2 regions of the Thalassospira sp. CH_XMU1448-2 genome follow, and region 1 is predicted to be linked to the other one. Evidence: riboswitches for the same ligand, from Rfam matches in the RefSeq annotation. Region 1 holds a riboswitch; the other holds the start of a gene.
The links. Region 1 has a riboswitch for glycine ahead of WA318_RS17050 (L-serine ammonia-lyase). Riboswitches for the same ligand answer to the same signal wherever they lie in the genome.

Region 1 (7,724 bases):
CGGATAAGCCGTTTTAGACGGCCTTCTGTGAATATTGCGCTCTAAAATGTGTAACTTGCAACATTTTTTGTTGCATCACGGAAAAATTGCCCCGATCATCTGAAAAACATAACGCACTGCACAATCAGGGACGACGCACCCGTCAGACGCTTTTCAAATGCATCGACCGGCGTGCCGTGACTTCATGAAAGGATCCCTCATGCTGACTTCAATTTCCGGAAAAAGCGTCATCGTTACCGGTGGCTCCAAGGGCATTGGCAAGGGCATCGCCAGCGTCTTTGCAAAACAGGGCGCAAAGGTCATGGTTGTGGCCCGCACCGAAAAGGATGCGGTCGTAACGGTTGAGGAAATCAAGGCTGCCGGTGGTACAGCGGATATGTTTCTGTGTGATGTCGCAGATTGGGATCAGGTCATGGGCATGGCGGAATACACCGCAAAGACCTTTGGCGGGATTGATATCCTGTGCGCCAATGCCGGTATCTTCCCGCAGGTCAAAATGATTGAAATGGGTGCAGATGACTGGGATCAGGTCATGTCGACCAACCTCAAAAGCAGCTTTCTCTGCGTAAAGGCCTGCATTCCCTATTTCGAGAAAGCCGGCAAAGGCCGGGTCGTGATCACCTCGTCCATAACCGGTCCGGTCACCGGCTATCCCGGTTGGGCGCATTACGGTGCGTCCAAGGCTGGTCAGCTTGGTTTCATCCGGACTGCCGCAATGGAACTGTCGCGCTATAACACGACGATCAATGCCGTGATGCCGGGCAATATCATGACCGAAGGTCTGGCTGATCTTGGACAGGATTACCTGGACTCGATGGCGAACTCGATCCCGCTCAAACGTCTGGGCAGTGTCGAGGACATCGCCAATGCCGCCCTGTTCTTTGCATCCGACGAGGCCGCCTATATCACCGGCCAATCCATTATCGTCGATGGCGGACAAATCCTGCCTGAATCGCTTGATGCACTGGGCGAGATCTAAGCAAAAACGAGATACTCACCTAGGAAACACAATTTAAATTTGCATCCCCTTTCCCCTTTGGATACTGATATTTTCAGTATTCAGAGGGGATTTATCATGAAACTTCATCACCTTAAGATTCTCGCAGTGCTCGGCTGCGTTGCGTTCCTCGGGGCTTGCGCAACATCACGAAGTGTCGTTCAAATCGAACAACCAGACACCATTGAAAACCCCGCCGAAGGAACCGAGGTCAGAATTCTGGAAGTGAATGACAACCGTCAATTCCAGATTGACCCGCCCAGTCCGGATATCCCCTCGCTTGCCAATGACGAAATTGATAACAAGTCGATCACGTCCCGCGCCTATGCGCGTAAACGCAACACCTATGGCATGGCCTTGGGCGATGTGCTGATCCCCGAAGGCAAGACCGTCGCCGACGCCATTGCCAAAACGGTCGAAAACGGATTCCAGGCAGCCGGATACCGTGTTTTGACACCAGAAGATGCGAATTACGCCAGTGCCGCCGATGTCAAAGTTGATATTTCGGAATTCTGGTCATGGTTTGAACCCGGCTTCTGGCAAATCACCATACACAATCGCAGCGACATAACCTTAACTGCCGACAATATCACCCAGTCTGGCCCTATCAGGATCAAAGAGCAGTACAACGAGAACATGCAAATGGCGCTCGATAGCGATTGGCAGAAAAGTGCAATCAACGCTTTAAAGCAGGTTCGCGAAAAAATCACCGAACAGCTCTTGGCGCTTTCAGAAAAATGATCGGCCTTTAAGCCGAAACGTGGTGAACCAAAAACCGCGCCGTTTGGGCGCGGTTTTTGTCATTCAGATATCATGCAACCCATACTGGCTGCGGACCACGCCGGAACTATAGCGCTCTGACGCCAGAAGTCGGGGTTTGATGCCACCGGCATCGCGCCCGAACAGCGATATGCCATCGCCGAGCACTTCGGGAACCGTAAAGATATCAAGCTGGTCGGCAAAGCCGCCAAACAGGAACTGCGTCACCACGCTGCCCCCGCCAACAACCCAGATATCCCCGTCCCCGTTCCGACTGTCGCGAAGCTGATCGACAAGTTCGATAATGCTGCCGCCATAGGCCTCGATATTTGCCGGGCGGTCTTCGGGAAGATCGCGTGATGTCAGAACGATGGTGCGGCGAGCCTCGTACGGCCAGTCACCAAATTCCATGACCTGATCAAAGGTGTTTCTGCCAATGATCAATGTGCCAACGGAGTCCAGAAAGTCATCAAAGCCAAACTCGGCCGGATCATATTGATCCAGCCAGTCAACCGCGCCATTGGTGCGTGCAATGAAGCCATCCAGACTGACCGCGATATATATGCGGAACAGCTTTTTGCCCATGTCTATGTCCAACCTTTGATGGGGTCTTTGCCCCTTTTTTTGGTTCACCGATCATAGCAGATTATCAACCGGGAGTGACAAGAAAGCAGAAACCGGCACTGTTTCCATCACCACCCGATTGTCAGAAACCGCTGTTTTCCGCCCTATTCTTCCGAACAGGGGTTAACATTCGACAACGTTGACATTAACCGCAAGCCCGCCCTGACTGGTTTCCTTGTACTTGCTTTGCATGTCGAGTCCCGTCTGGCGCATGGTTTCGATCACACGATCAAGCGACACGGTGTGCTGTCCGTCGCCGCGCAATGCCAGACGTGCGGCATTGATCGCCTTGACCGCCCCCATTGTATTGCGTTCGATACAGGGCACCTGCACCAAACCGCCAATCGGATCGCAGGTCAGGCCAAGGTTATGCTCCATCCCGATCTCGGCGGCATTTTCGACCTGTTCGGGTGTGCCGCCCAGAACAGCACAAAGTGCGCCCGCTGCCATCGAACAGGCCACACCGACCTCGCCCTGGCATCCGACCTCGGCTGCCGAGATCGAGGCACGCTTCTTGTAGATCGAACCGATTGCAGCAGCGGTTAAAAGGAATTCGCGAATTTTGGCCTGACTGGCATTGGCCCCAAACCGTTCATAATAGCGAAGAACGGCCGGGATCACCCCGGCTGCCCCGTTGGTCGGAGCCGTCACGACGCGGCCGCCTGCGGCATTTTCCTCGTTCACGGCAAGGGCATAAAGATTGACCCAGTCAATCACGGTCAAAGGATCGCGAAGGCCCGCTTCGGGTTTATCCGTCAGTTCGTGATAAAGCTTGGATGCACGCCGTTTCACATTCAGCCCGCCGGGCAAAATACCGTCCGTTTTGCAGCCACGATCAATACAATCCATCATCGCCCGATGCACGCGATCGACAAATTCATATGTCTCGTCCGGGCTGCGCCAGCTTTGTTCATTTGCCATCATGATTTCGGCAATCGAACGCCCTTCGCGCTTGCAGATCGCCATCAATTCATCGGCTGATCCGAACGGATGGGGCAATGTGATGTTATCACCGGAATATTCCGCCCCGCGATCATCACCAGACACAATAAATCCGCCGCCAACTGAAAAATATTCCTGTTCGTGGATTTTCACCCCGTCACGATCAAAGGCGGTGATCCGCATGCCATTGGGATGTTGCGGCAAGGTCTCGGTGAAATGGAAAACAAGATTGGTCTCGCGGTTAAAGGCCACCGGATGCTGCCCGTAAAGTTGCAGCTCGGAACTGGCATCAATTGCCGCCATGGTCGGGGCCACATCATCGGGATCCACACTGCGCGGACGTTGCCCTGAAAGGCCCATGATCACAGCGGTATCGGTCGCATGTCCCTTACCCGTCAGGGCAAGCGATCCATAAAGATCGACGACCACGCTGCCGGTTCTGGTCAAAAGATTGCGAGCTTCAAGTTCAAGGCAGAAGCGGTAACCCGCCCGCATCGGACCAACCGTATGCGAACTCGATGGGCCAATCCCGATGGTATAAAGATCAACAACAGAAAGGTTTACGTCTTGCACAGATCCGTCTTGCGATCCCGAAGCGGGACCGGTGGCGGTATGGGTGGTCATAAGGGCCTCCTTCACGGCTCTTGAACGCGCGAAATCTCGCGCCGTTTGCGAACCGGTGTCTTGCCCCCTCTGTCCCTTGACCTGAGATTGTGCGCCTGCCTGCCAAAAACAATGTCAGCCAACAGGTTTTCATCCTTCGGTGGAAACCGGGTGTCGGGCACAATGAACATGCACGCCATCCGGTTTCTCTCTCCAGAGCCTCTATCCGCGACGGTCCATCTGCCTGAGAGTTTTATGGGGCTATTGCTCCTTCGGCGCCGGTCATGCGGATGACCGGGCTCTCCCGTCGTGGTGCGAAACGCCATTTCTGCCGTCTCTGAGGATCACCGTTGGAACGCAGAGTATCTGTGTCTGCAAACCCTGTCAAAAAGCAGCTTTGCACCTGCAAAAAATTCCCGGCACGGGTACTGTTTCGCGGCCACATTCATGCTAAATTGCCGGAATTACACATGTGCCTGTTGCGAGTAACGGTTGACCCACCCTGCCTGCGCAACAGGATTGATGGCGAACCGTCCCGTAAGTCACCATATTTACTGGTAATTATTTACGGGTAATTCAGCCTTTATCTCTATCAGTGGGGTTTATGAACGTGACTGTATCGAATTCCGTAAAGCGCCCGCGCCCGGTGGTGCTGTGCATTCTGGACGGCTGGGGTTATCGCGAAGAAACCAAGGACAACGCCGTTGCCTTGGCCAATACGCCTGTCTGGGATGCGCTTTATGCCAATAACCCGACCGGTTTCCTCAAGGCGTGCGGTCTGGATGTTGGCCTGCCCGAAGGCCAGATGGGCAATTCGGAAGTCGGTCACATGAATCTTGGGGCGGGCCGTGTGGTCATGCAGGAACTGCCCAAAATTGATGAAGCCGTCAAAACTGGCTCCATTGCCGATACCGACACCGTCAAAAAGATTATCGCGACCCTGAAAGACAGCAATGGCGTCTGCCACATTGCCGGTCTTCTGTCCGAAGGCGGCGTTCATTCCCATCAGGCCCATATGGCCGCCCTTGCGAAAATCATCGCGGGCGCTGGTGTACCGGTGAAAATTCACGCCTATCTTGATGGTCGCGACACGGCACCGAAAAGTGCTGCCAAATTCCTTGAGAAATTCCGCGCCCTGATCGGCGATGCCGACGTTGAAATCGTGACCGTTACCGGGCGCTATTACGCCATGGACCGCGACAACCGTTGGGAACGCGTCAGCCAGGCCTATTTCACGATGGTGCAGGGCAAAAATTACGCCGATGGCCGTACGGCTGAAAGTGCCGAAGCCGCCATTGCCAATGCCTATGCCAAAGACACCACCGATGAATTCGTTCTGCCGACAGTGATTGGTGATTTCGATGGCATCAAGGATGGCGATGGCCTGCTGATGACCAACTTCCGTGCCGATCGCGCCCGTGAAATCCTGGCAGCCCTGTGCGCTCCGGAATTCGATGGCTTTGATCGTGGCACGCCGGTCAAGTTCGCAATACAGGCTGGCATGGTCGAATATTCGTCCGAACATGCCAAATACATGGATGCGATCTATCCGCCCCAGACCCTGCCGAACATCTTTGGCGAAGTGGTTTCCAAAGCCGGTCTGAAGCAGCTTCGTATTGCCGAAACTGAAAAATACCCGCATGTCTCGTTCTTCTTTAACGGTGGCGAAGAACAGGTCTTCGAAGGCGAAGACCGTATTCTGGTCGCATCACCAAAAGTCGCGACCTATGACCTTCAGCCGGAAATGTCCGCCCCCGAAGTGACAGAAAAACTGGTTGCTGCGATCAAGTCGGAAAAATACGACGCGATCATCCTGAACTTTGCCAATCCCGACATGGTCGGCCATAGCGGCATTCTGTCTGCGGCCATGAAGGCGGCCGAGGCCGTTGATACCTGCCTTGGCAAAGTGATTGATGCGATCAAGTCGGTTGGTGGTGTCGCCTTTGTGACTGCCGATCACGGCAATTGCGAAGTCATGGTCGATCCTGAAACCGGCGAACCGCACACGGCACATACCCTTAATCTCGTTCCGACCATTCTTGTTAACGGTCCGGAAGGGGTAACATTGGAGAATGGGCGTCTTGCCGACGTTGCGCCGACCTTGCTGCAACTGCTTGGCGTCGCCCAGCCAGCCGAGATGACTGGCAAACCGTTGCTTAGGGGCCTGAAACAGAATGATGCGCTTCTTGCGAGCTAAATTTGCTTACAGGATAGCCCTGCCTGCGCTGACCGTTTTTGCGGTTCTTGCAGCAGGCGGGGCAGCGCCTTCTTTTGCCCAATCGCTGCAGAAAGTTGACAAGAAGCTTGATCAACTCGAAAGCCAGCTTTCCGAACAGCAAAAACAGGAAGAGTTCCTGTCGCGTAAATCGCGCGAACTCTGGACCGAGGAACAGGCCCTGCAATCCGAAGCCATTTCGGTTGCCCGGCGGACCCAGCGTCTGGAATCGACCCTGACCGAACTTGAAGATCAGCTTCAGACACTCGAAACCCGTGAAAAGGTTGCCGCGACCAGTCTCGAAGACAAGGCAGGGCAATATGCCCGCATCCTGATGGCGCTACAGCGTCTGTCAACAACACCGCCCGAAGCCGTCATTGCCCTGCCAACATCACCGCAGGATACCCTGCGTTCGGCGGTGTTGCTCAAAGCAGCGCTTCCCGGCGTGGAACAGCATGCGCGCGACCTGCGCAAGGAATTGTCTGAAATCGCCACACTTCGCGAAGATATCCGCGACCGTCGCGCCGATGTCGCCAAAGCGACCAAGGAATTACAGCAGGACCGCGCATCACTGGCCGCCCTGCTGGGTGAAAAACGCCGCTTGCGCACCGAGACCGAGGCCGAAGCACACGAAGCCGCCAAAGCCGTGAGCGCCCTTGCCGACGAGGCCAAATCACTTGGCGAGTTGCTGAGTACGCTTCGCAAGCGTGCCGAAGGCCTGCCAAAACCGCGTTCCCGCCCGGAAATTCAGCTTGCCAGCCGGACCGAACCGGACGCCGACACGCTTGGCGCAACGACCATTGCGCGCAACCCGCCGCCGGAACCCCCGGCGCGAAAAGATGACGCACCCAGCGCACCAGACAAAAAAGATGGCACCAGCGACGAGGAATTCGCTGTTGGCAGTTCAATTACGCTGGCACACGGGCATTTACGAATGCCCGCCAGTGGCAAAGTCGTCACACTGTTCGGGGAAAAATCACGTGGCCCGGACGGATTGACAGTCACAAGATCCAAAGGAATTGAGATCAGCACACGTGCAAATGCGCAGGTTGTCTCGCCCTTTGACGGCAAAGTTGTCTTTGCCGGACCCTTCCGCGGTTACGGCCGACTCTTGATTATCGAACACGGCGAAGGATACCATAGCCTTATCGCCGGTTTTGATCGGCTCGACAGTGTGGTAGGACAATATCTATTGGCGGGCGAACCTGTTGGTATTATGGGTGAAACGGCGCCTAAACTGTATCTGGAGATGCGCCAGGACGGAGAAGCGATTAATCCGCTTCCCTGGCTGGCCTCGAAAAACGGCAAGGTAAGTGGATGAAAACCTCTCGATTGGCAGTACTCGCACTCGCGACCGGCATGACTTTCGGCCTTGCGTCCCCAAGTCTGGCGCAATCTTCAACGTCCTCGGCTGAAACGTATCGCCTGCTGAATTTGTTTGGCGATGTCTTTGAACAGGTCAAAGCCAAATATGTCGAAGAAGTCGATGACAAGCAGCTGATCGAAGCTGCCATCAACGGCATGCTGACCTCGCTTGATCCGCATTCCTCCTATCTGAACATGGATAATTTCGAGGAAATGCAA
Region 2 (7,724 bases), on a different contig from region 1:
GAAGCTGTCGTCAAACAGGGCTTCATGCATGCAATAGCCCGGGAACGCCACGCTGAGCTTTTCCTTGAGACGGGCAAGCAGATAGTTGGCATTAAGAACAGCATCACCCGACGCCTGACGCAGACCATCCGCACCGTGGCTTTTCATATAGGTCAGGGCACGAATGAACATGCCCATCTGGCCATGGAAGCCTTTCAGACGGCCAAACGGCTTCATGCCGTCATTTTCGTCTGCGGTTTCAACCAGATGGAAGCCGTTTTCATTGCGCACGACATAAGGGATCGGTGCGAACGGCGCCAGGGCATCGGAGAACACAACCGGCCCGGAACCCGGTCCGCCACCACCATGCGGAGTGGAGAAGGTCTTGTGCAGGTTGATATGCATCGCATCAATGCCAAGATCGGCCGGGCGAACACGACCAACAATGGCGTTGAAGTTCGCACCATCGCAATAGAAGTAACCACCAGCCGCGTGCACCAGATCGGCGATCTTGCGCACATCACGTTCGAACAGGCCGCAGGTATTCGGATTGGTCAGCATGATACCGGCGACATCGTCACCAAGCTTGGCCTCAAACGCCGCCAGATCAACACGACCATCCTCGGTTGCCGGGATTGAATCAACCGTAAAGCCACATGCAGCCGCGGTTGCCGGGTTGGTCCCATGGGCCGATTCCGGCACCAGAACACGACGGCGGTTTTCGCCACGGGCATCAAGGGCCGCACGAATGGCCATCATGCCGCAAAGTTCACCCTGTGCACCGGCAGCCGGTGACATGGAAACAGCCGGCATCCCGGTCAGAACCAGCAACCAGTGTGCACACTGGTCAATCAGTTCAAGCGCACCCTGAACCGTGCTTTCGGGCTGCATCGGATGCAGATCGGAAAGACCGGGCAAACGCGCAACCTTTTCATTCAGGCGCGGGTTGTGCTTCATGGTGCAGGACCCCAGCGGGAAGAAACCGGAATCAATCCCGAAATTCTTCTGCGACAGGCGGGTAAAGTGGCGAACCACCTGCGGTTCGGACAAGCCCGGAAGACCGACATTGCTGTCACGATCAAGGCCTGCAAGGCGCGACTTCGTACCTTTCGGCTCTGGCAGATCAACGCCGGTGCGGCCTGGCTGACCCTGTTCAAAGATCAGCTTTTCTTCCAGAACAAGTCCACGGTTGCCGGTATGGGTTGTAAACGTCATGCCAGCGCCTCCTTCAATGCGGACGCAAGGGCCGCGATATCTTCATCGGTATTGGTTTCAGTAACCGCCACCAGCAGGTAATTATCCAGATCAGAACGGTTCGGATAAAGACGCGACAGTGGAACACCACCAAGAACACCCTTGGCGACCAGTGCCTCGACAACCTCGGCTGCCGGTTTGGCAAGCTTGACAGTGAACTCGTTAAAGAAGCTGTCATTCACAACCGATGCACCAGCGACGGAATCAATTGCATCCGCAGCCTTGCAGGCATTTTCGTGGTTCAGGATTGCCAGGCGACGATAACCGTCTTCACCAAGCAGGCTCATGTGAACCGTGAATGCCAACGAGCACAGACCGGAGTTGGTGCAGATGTTCGATGTCGCCTTTTCGCGACGGATATGCTGTTCACGGGTCGAAAGTGTCAGAACAAAACCACGCTTGCCATCCTGATCCACCGTCTCGCCACAGAGACGGCCGGGCATCTGACGCACCAGTTTCTGGGTGGTGGCAAACAGACCGACATATGGCCCGCCATAGTTCAGCGCATTGCCGATTGACTGGCCTTCACCGCAAACGATGTCGGCACCGAAGCTTCCCGGTGACTTGATCGCGCCGAATGCAACAGCCTCGGTAAAGACGACAACCAGAAGCGCGCCCTTGGCATGGCAAAGATCTGCAAGCTGGGTGTGGTCCTGAATACGACCAAAAACATCCGGGTACTGCACAACAACGCAGGCCGTCTGATCATCAATCAGTTCGCCCAGTTCCTCGACAGTTGCCTGCTGTTCCGGGTTGCCGTCACGTCCGGCAACTTCGGTATCGCTGTACTGGCAATAGGTCTCGGTGACTTCGCGGTAATGCGGATGCAGGCCGCCCGAAAGAACGGCCTTTTTGCGACGGGTCGCACGGCAAGCCATCAGGACAGCCTCGGCACAGGATGTTGCACCATCCCACATCGATGCGTTGGCCACATCCATACCTGTGATCGATGCTACCTGGGTCTGGAATTCGAACAGATACTGCAACGTGCCCTGCGCGATTTCCGGCTGATAGGGTGTATAGGCCGTCAGGAATTCACCACGCTGGATGATGTAATCAACCGTTGCAGGAACATGGTGACGATAGGCACCTGCACCCAGGAAGCTTGGCACACTTGATGCGCCGATGTTTTTGGCGGCAAGCGCCTGCATGTCGCGTTCGACCTGCATTTCGCCAAGATGGCTGGGCAGATCAACCGGTGCATCAAGCAATGCGCCCTCGGGCACATCACAGTAAAGTTCATCGACTGATGACGCCCCGATGGTTTCAAGCATCACGGCGCGATCAGCGCGTGTCAGTGGAAGATAACGCATACTTACAGACCTTCGACGAAGTCTTTATAGGCTGCTTCATCCATCAGCTCGTCGAGCTGGGATTCATCAGTCAGCGACATTTTAAAGAACCAGCCATCGGTTTCCGGTGCTTCATTCACCAGCGCCGGATTGGCATCAAGTTCTTCGTTTACTTCAACAATTTCACCATCAAGCGGCGCATAAACATCACTTGCGGCCTTGACCGACTCAACGACGGCGGCATCGCCATCCTTGGTCAGTTTCTTGCCGATTTCCGGCAGCTCGACATACACGATGTCGCCAAGCGACTGCTGTGCGTAATCGGTGATGCCAACGGTTGCGATACCGTCTTCAAGCTCGATCCATTCATGTTCCTGCGAGAATTTCTTAGCCATTGTCTTAGTCCCTGTTGATCGTTTGTCTGCCGCGCGGCGATCCGCCGCACATTCTCAAGAATTACGGCGATTAGCCGCGGAAATAGCGATGCGGTGCGAACGGAAGTTCAACAACCTCTGCCGGACGGGCCTTGCCACGCACCATAAGATCGACCTTGGTACCCGGCTCGGAAAATTCAATTGCCACATATCCCATTGCAATCGGACCATCGACCGTCGGACCAAAACCACCGCTGGTGATTTCGCCGATTTCTTCGCCGTCGCTGTTCAGAATCGGGGTATGTTCGCGGGCGGGCGCCTTGCCTTCCGGCTTGATGCCGACACGTTTGCGGTCTGCACCATTTGCAAGCTGATCAAGGATGACATCCGCGCCCTTGAAGCCGCCCTCTTCACGACGGCGTTTGTTGATGATCCAGTTCAGATCGCCTTCAACCGGCGTCGTCGTGGTATCGATATCATTGCCATAAAGGCAAAGTCCGGCTTCCAGACGCAGCGAATCACGTGCGCCAAGACCGATGGCTTCGACTTCGTCCTCGGCCAGCAACTTGCGCGCAAGCTCCTCGGCACGGTCATTGGGAACGGAAATCTCGTAGCCGTCTTCGCCGGTGTAACCGGAACGGGTCACAAAGCAGGCGATCCCGGCAATCTCGATCTCGGCAAAACTCATGAATTTGAGATCGGCAACTTCCGGCGCAAAGCGTGCAAGAACCTTGGCAGCTTCCGGGCCCTGAAGTGCCATCAACGCACGATCATCAATCTCCTCAAGTGCAACACCATCGCCAAGGTTGGCGCGCATGTGAACGATGTCGTCATCCTTGCACGCTGCGTTGATCACAAGAAACAGACTGTCACCGGCATTGGTGATCATAAGATCGTCAAGGATCGTGCCGTCATCCTGGGTAAAAGCCGAGTAGCGTGTGCGACCCGGTTTGAGGATCGCGATGTCTCCGGGCACGAGCTTTTCAAGCTCGGCCACACGGTTTTCACCGGTCAGGCGAACCTGCCCCATGTGTGACACGTCAAACAGGCCCGCTTTGGCACGGGTATGAAGATGTTCACCCTTAACGCCGAGCGGATATTGCACCGGCATATCATAACCGGCAAACGGCACCATCTTGGCGCCAAGTTCTACATGGAGGTCATAAAGGGCTGTTTTAAGCAGTTCGGTCTGATGATCGGCCATCAAGCTCTCCCGGACAGTCGTTGCGAAACATAGCCGACCAATGGCCAACCACATTCCCCCTCTGTCTTGGAGCCTGAAAGAATCACAGCCGACTTGTCGTGACGGTCTGCTTACATCTTCGGCGAGGCGGTCACCGGCATTTCATTCTGATGCCGCCTGCTTTCCAGAGTCCCATCTCCCCGCGGTCCGTTTGCCTGAGAGTTTCCGGGGTGGTTGCTCCTTCGGCGTCCGCGCAATCCGTTATGGACCGTGGCACTCTCCCACGGGGATCACTTGGGTATGCGTCCTTATACGTATTTCAATCTCGGTCGACCAGCCCCAAAATTCAGGCAATCGTCAGACCGGAATTTCAACCTTGCGACGTCAGTTCGTTCCGAAACGACGATTATAGTCGAGCTGATCCGCACTTAGCTGGAAACCAAGGTAAATCTCGTAATCCGGTCCGGTCCAGACATCATCAAGTGGCACCGACAATGTTACCTGCTCGTCACGGAAACGAGCCATATTGAGGTTATCGGCAAACGGCATTGTGACATCAAACACCGATTTCTGAACAAAATTGCCCGCAGGGTCACGAAGCGCCACGAAATATTTAAAGGACGCGCTGCGCTCCTGCGCAGCCGGGCCAAGCTCGGCGGTGATAATCGGACTGATGATGACATCAAGCGTCTTGTCACCCAGATCATAACCGCAATCACCAAGATAGCCCGTGAACTCGGCCTCGACGATCACATCGGTCAGATCCTTGCCCGCGCCATTGAACTGGACAAGCTTTGCGGTGTCCTTTGGCAGATAGGCCGCCGGGCACGTCGGAACGGGCTGCTCTTCAAACGGGTTACCGCTGCACGCAGCCAGCAATCCACCAAGCGAGACCATACCCAATGCGCATACGCGCCGCAGTCCGTTACCGATTGTCATCCAAGCCTCTATCAAACCATCTGTTTTCTGACATGTGCACGATCAGCACTGTCCGCGCGCAGTCTATTCTCTCACTTGAACGGGCACAACCCGCTTCGGATATTGTCACAAGATGAAAACATCAAAATCTGCGAAATTCATGGCTTCTCGATCCATGCTGAGTCATTGCGCCACAAGATCAGGCAGGTTATGTAACAAGAACGCTTGAATAACTGCGCCGGGACAGCCCGGCACATTTTGGAAACCGGACCCCGTATCATGTCAGATAAAGCCAGTCTTCGGATCGTTCTTGCCAACCCGCGCGGCTTTTGCGCCGGGGTAGATCGCGCGATTGAGATCGTTGAAAAGGCGCTCGAAAAATATGGTGCGCCGGTTTATGTCCGTCACGAGATCGTCCATAACAAATTCGTTGTCGACCGCCTGCGCGATATGGGTGCCGTTTTCGTCGATGAACTTGATGCTGTTCCCGATGGCGTACCGGTAATCTTTTCGGCCCATGGCGTACCGAAATCCGTGCCCGAAGCTGCCGAAACCCGCAAGCTTGAATATCTCGATGCAACCTGCCCGCTGGTGTCGAAGGTTCATCGCGGCGCAGAACGCCATTTTGCCGAAGGCAAACATATTCTTCTGATCGGCCATGCCGGTCACCCGGAGGTCATCGGCACTATGGGCCAGCTCCCGGCAGGCAGCATGACGCTGATTGAAACCGAGGAAGACGCCGAAAAGCTTGAGGTCACCAATCCGGAAAACCTCGCTTTTGTTACCCAGACGACCCTGTCACTTGATGACACCGCCAAGATCATTGAAATCCTTCAGCGCCGGTTCCCGTCAATTTCGGTGCCGAAGAAAGAAGACATTTGCTATGCAACGACCAACCGTCAGCATGCGGTCAAGATGATTGCCGAAAAGGCTGATGCCATTCTGGTTCTGGGTGCGCCGAATTCATCGAATTCAAACCGTCTGGTCGAAGTTGCCAAACGCGAAGGCTGCACACGTTCCGTTCTGGTCGAACGGGCGTATGATATTGACTGGAGCAAACTTGCCGGGATTAACACCCTTGGCATCACCGCCGGGGCGTCTGCCCCGGAAGTTCTGGTCGAAGAAGTGATTGATGCCTGCCGCGAACGATATGACGTGACGGTCGAGACCATCACACTGACCGACGAGAATGTGACCTTCAAACTGCCGCGTCAGCTTGCAAGCTAATTCGATCTAACTGCTTATCTTTCAGATCAGGAATACGATAACTCCAATGGCCGTCTATACCGACGTTTCAGACGAAGACATCGCCCGTTTTGTCGCCGAATACGATATCGGTGATGTTGTATCGTTCAAGGGCATCGCAGAAGGTGTGGAAAACACCAACTTTCTGCTACAGACGACCGAAGCTCCTTTCATCCTGACCCTGTATGAAAAACGGGTAAATCCGGATGACCTGCCCTTTTATCTTGGTCTGATGGATCATCTTTCCGCCAAGGGACTTAACTGCCCGACACCGATCCACGGGACGGACGGCGTAGCACTGCGTCGTCTTTGTGGTCGCCCGGCAGCAATTACGTCTTTCCTGCAAGGCATGTCGCCACGCCGGATCCTGCCCCATCATTGTGCGGGTCTTGGTACCGCCTTGGCAAAACTCCATACTGCCGGTCTGGATTTCGAGATGCATCTTCCCAATGCACTGAGCGTCAAGGGATGGCGCGGACTGGTGGAAAGCTGTCGGGAACATGCCGACGATGTCGAACCCGGTCTTGGCAAGATGATTGGCGACGAGATCGCCTATCTCGAAGCCAACTGGCCCCATGACCTGCCCAAGGGGGTCATTCATGCCGATCTGTTCCCCGACAACGTATTTTTCTTCCCGGGCAAGGAAGATGTATCGGGATTGATCGACTTCTATTTCGCCTGCAATGACCTGCTGAGCTACGACATCGCAATCTGCATGAATGCATGGTGTTTTGAACCTGATAACAGCTTCAATGTTACCAAGGCCAAAAACCTTCTGTCGCAATATGGCAAGGTCCGCACACTGAGCGGCGGGGAAATCGCTGCTCTTCCGGTTCTTGCGCGCGGTGCCAGCCTGCGCTTTTTGCTGACCCGTCTTTATGACTGGGTGAATACGCCAAAAGACGCCCTGGTCACCCCCAAAAACCCCCGCGAATATATCAACAAGCTTCGTTTCCATCAGCGGGTGGAAAGTGCAGCTGCCTATGGATTTGATTAAGGACGCGCCCCTATGACTTCAAACAATGGCGGGGATAACCACGTCGAGATTTACACCGACGGCGCGTGCAGCGGAAATCCCGGCCCGGGTGGCTGGGGCGCGATCCTGCGTTTCAAGGGCGTTGAAAAGGAACTTTCGGGCGGCGATCCCGAAACCACCAACAACCGTATGGAAATGATGGCCGCAATCAGCGCACTCGAAGCCCTGAAACGCCCATGCACCGTCGATATCTACACCGACAGCAGCTATGTCCGCGACGGTATCACCAAATGGATTTTCGGCTGGCAGAAGCGCGGCTGGAAAACGGCTGACAAGAAACCGGTCAAGAATGTCGAACTCTGGCAGCGCATGCTCGAGGCTCTCAAACCCCACAAAGTGGAATGGCATTGGGTCAAGGGGCATGCCGGTCATCCCGAGAACGAGCGCTGTGATGAACTCGCCCGGATGGCTGTTCCCAAATAATGATATTTTCCGCTCGGCGC

Region 2: it holds a riboswitch for glycine, as region 1 does, so the genes downstream of both, gcvT (glycine cleavage system aminomethyltransferase GcvT) here and WA318_RS17050 (L-serine ammonia-lyase) in region 1, are expected to answer to the same signal.

What each region holds. Positions count from the first base shown of each region.
Region 1 is NZ_JAYMEA010000005.1:98,573-106,296, forward strand. It holds gene fabG (3-oxoacyl-ACP reductase FabG) at 200-979, shown strand; gene WA318_RS17040 (YajG family lipoprotein) at 1,019-1,738, shown strand; gene WA318_RS17045 (dihydrofolate reductase family protein) at 1,802-2,341, opposite strand; gene WA318_RS17050 (L-serine ammonia-lyase) at 2,504-3,946, opposite strand; glycine riboswitch at 4,148-4,242, opposite strand; gene gpmI (2,3-bisphosphoglycerate-independent phosphoglycerate mutase) at 4,530-6,122, shown strand; gene WA318_RS17060 (murein hydrolase activator EnvC family protein) at 6,103-7,461, shown strand; gene WA318_RS17065 (S41 family peptidase) at 7,458-7,724, shown strand, end outside.
Region 2 is NZ_JAYMEA010000001.1:949,184-956,907, reverse strand. It holds gene gcvPB (aminomethyl-transferring glycine dehydrogenase subunit GcvPB) at 1-1,194, opposite strand, end outside; gene gcvPA (aminomethyl-transferring glycine dehydrogenase subunit GcvPA) at 1,191-2,546, opposite strand; gene gcvH (glycine cleavage system protein GcvH) at 2,549-2,920, opposite strand; gene gcvT (glycine cleavage system aminomethyltransferase GcvT) at 2,991-4,103, opposite strand; glycine riboswitch at 4,163-4,272, opposite strand; glycine riboswitch at 4,276-4,376, opposite strand; gene WA318_RS04295 (hypothetical protein) at 4,467-5,021, opposite strand; gene ispH (4-hydroxy-3-methylbut-2-enyl diphosphate reductase) at 5,280-6,227, shown strand; gene WA318_RS04285 (homoserine kinase) at 6,274-7,242, shown strand; gene rnhA (ribonuclease HI) at 7,255-7,704, shown strand.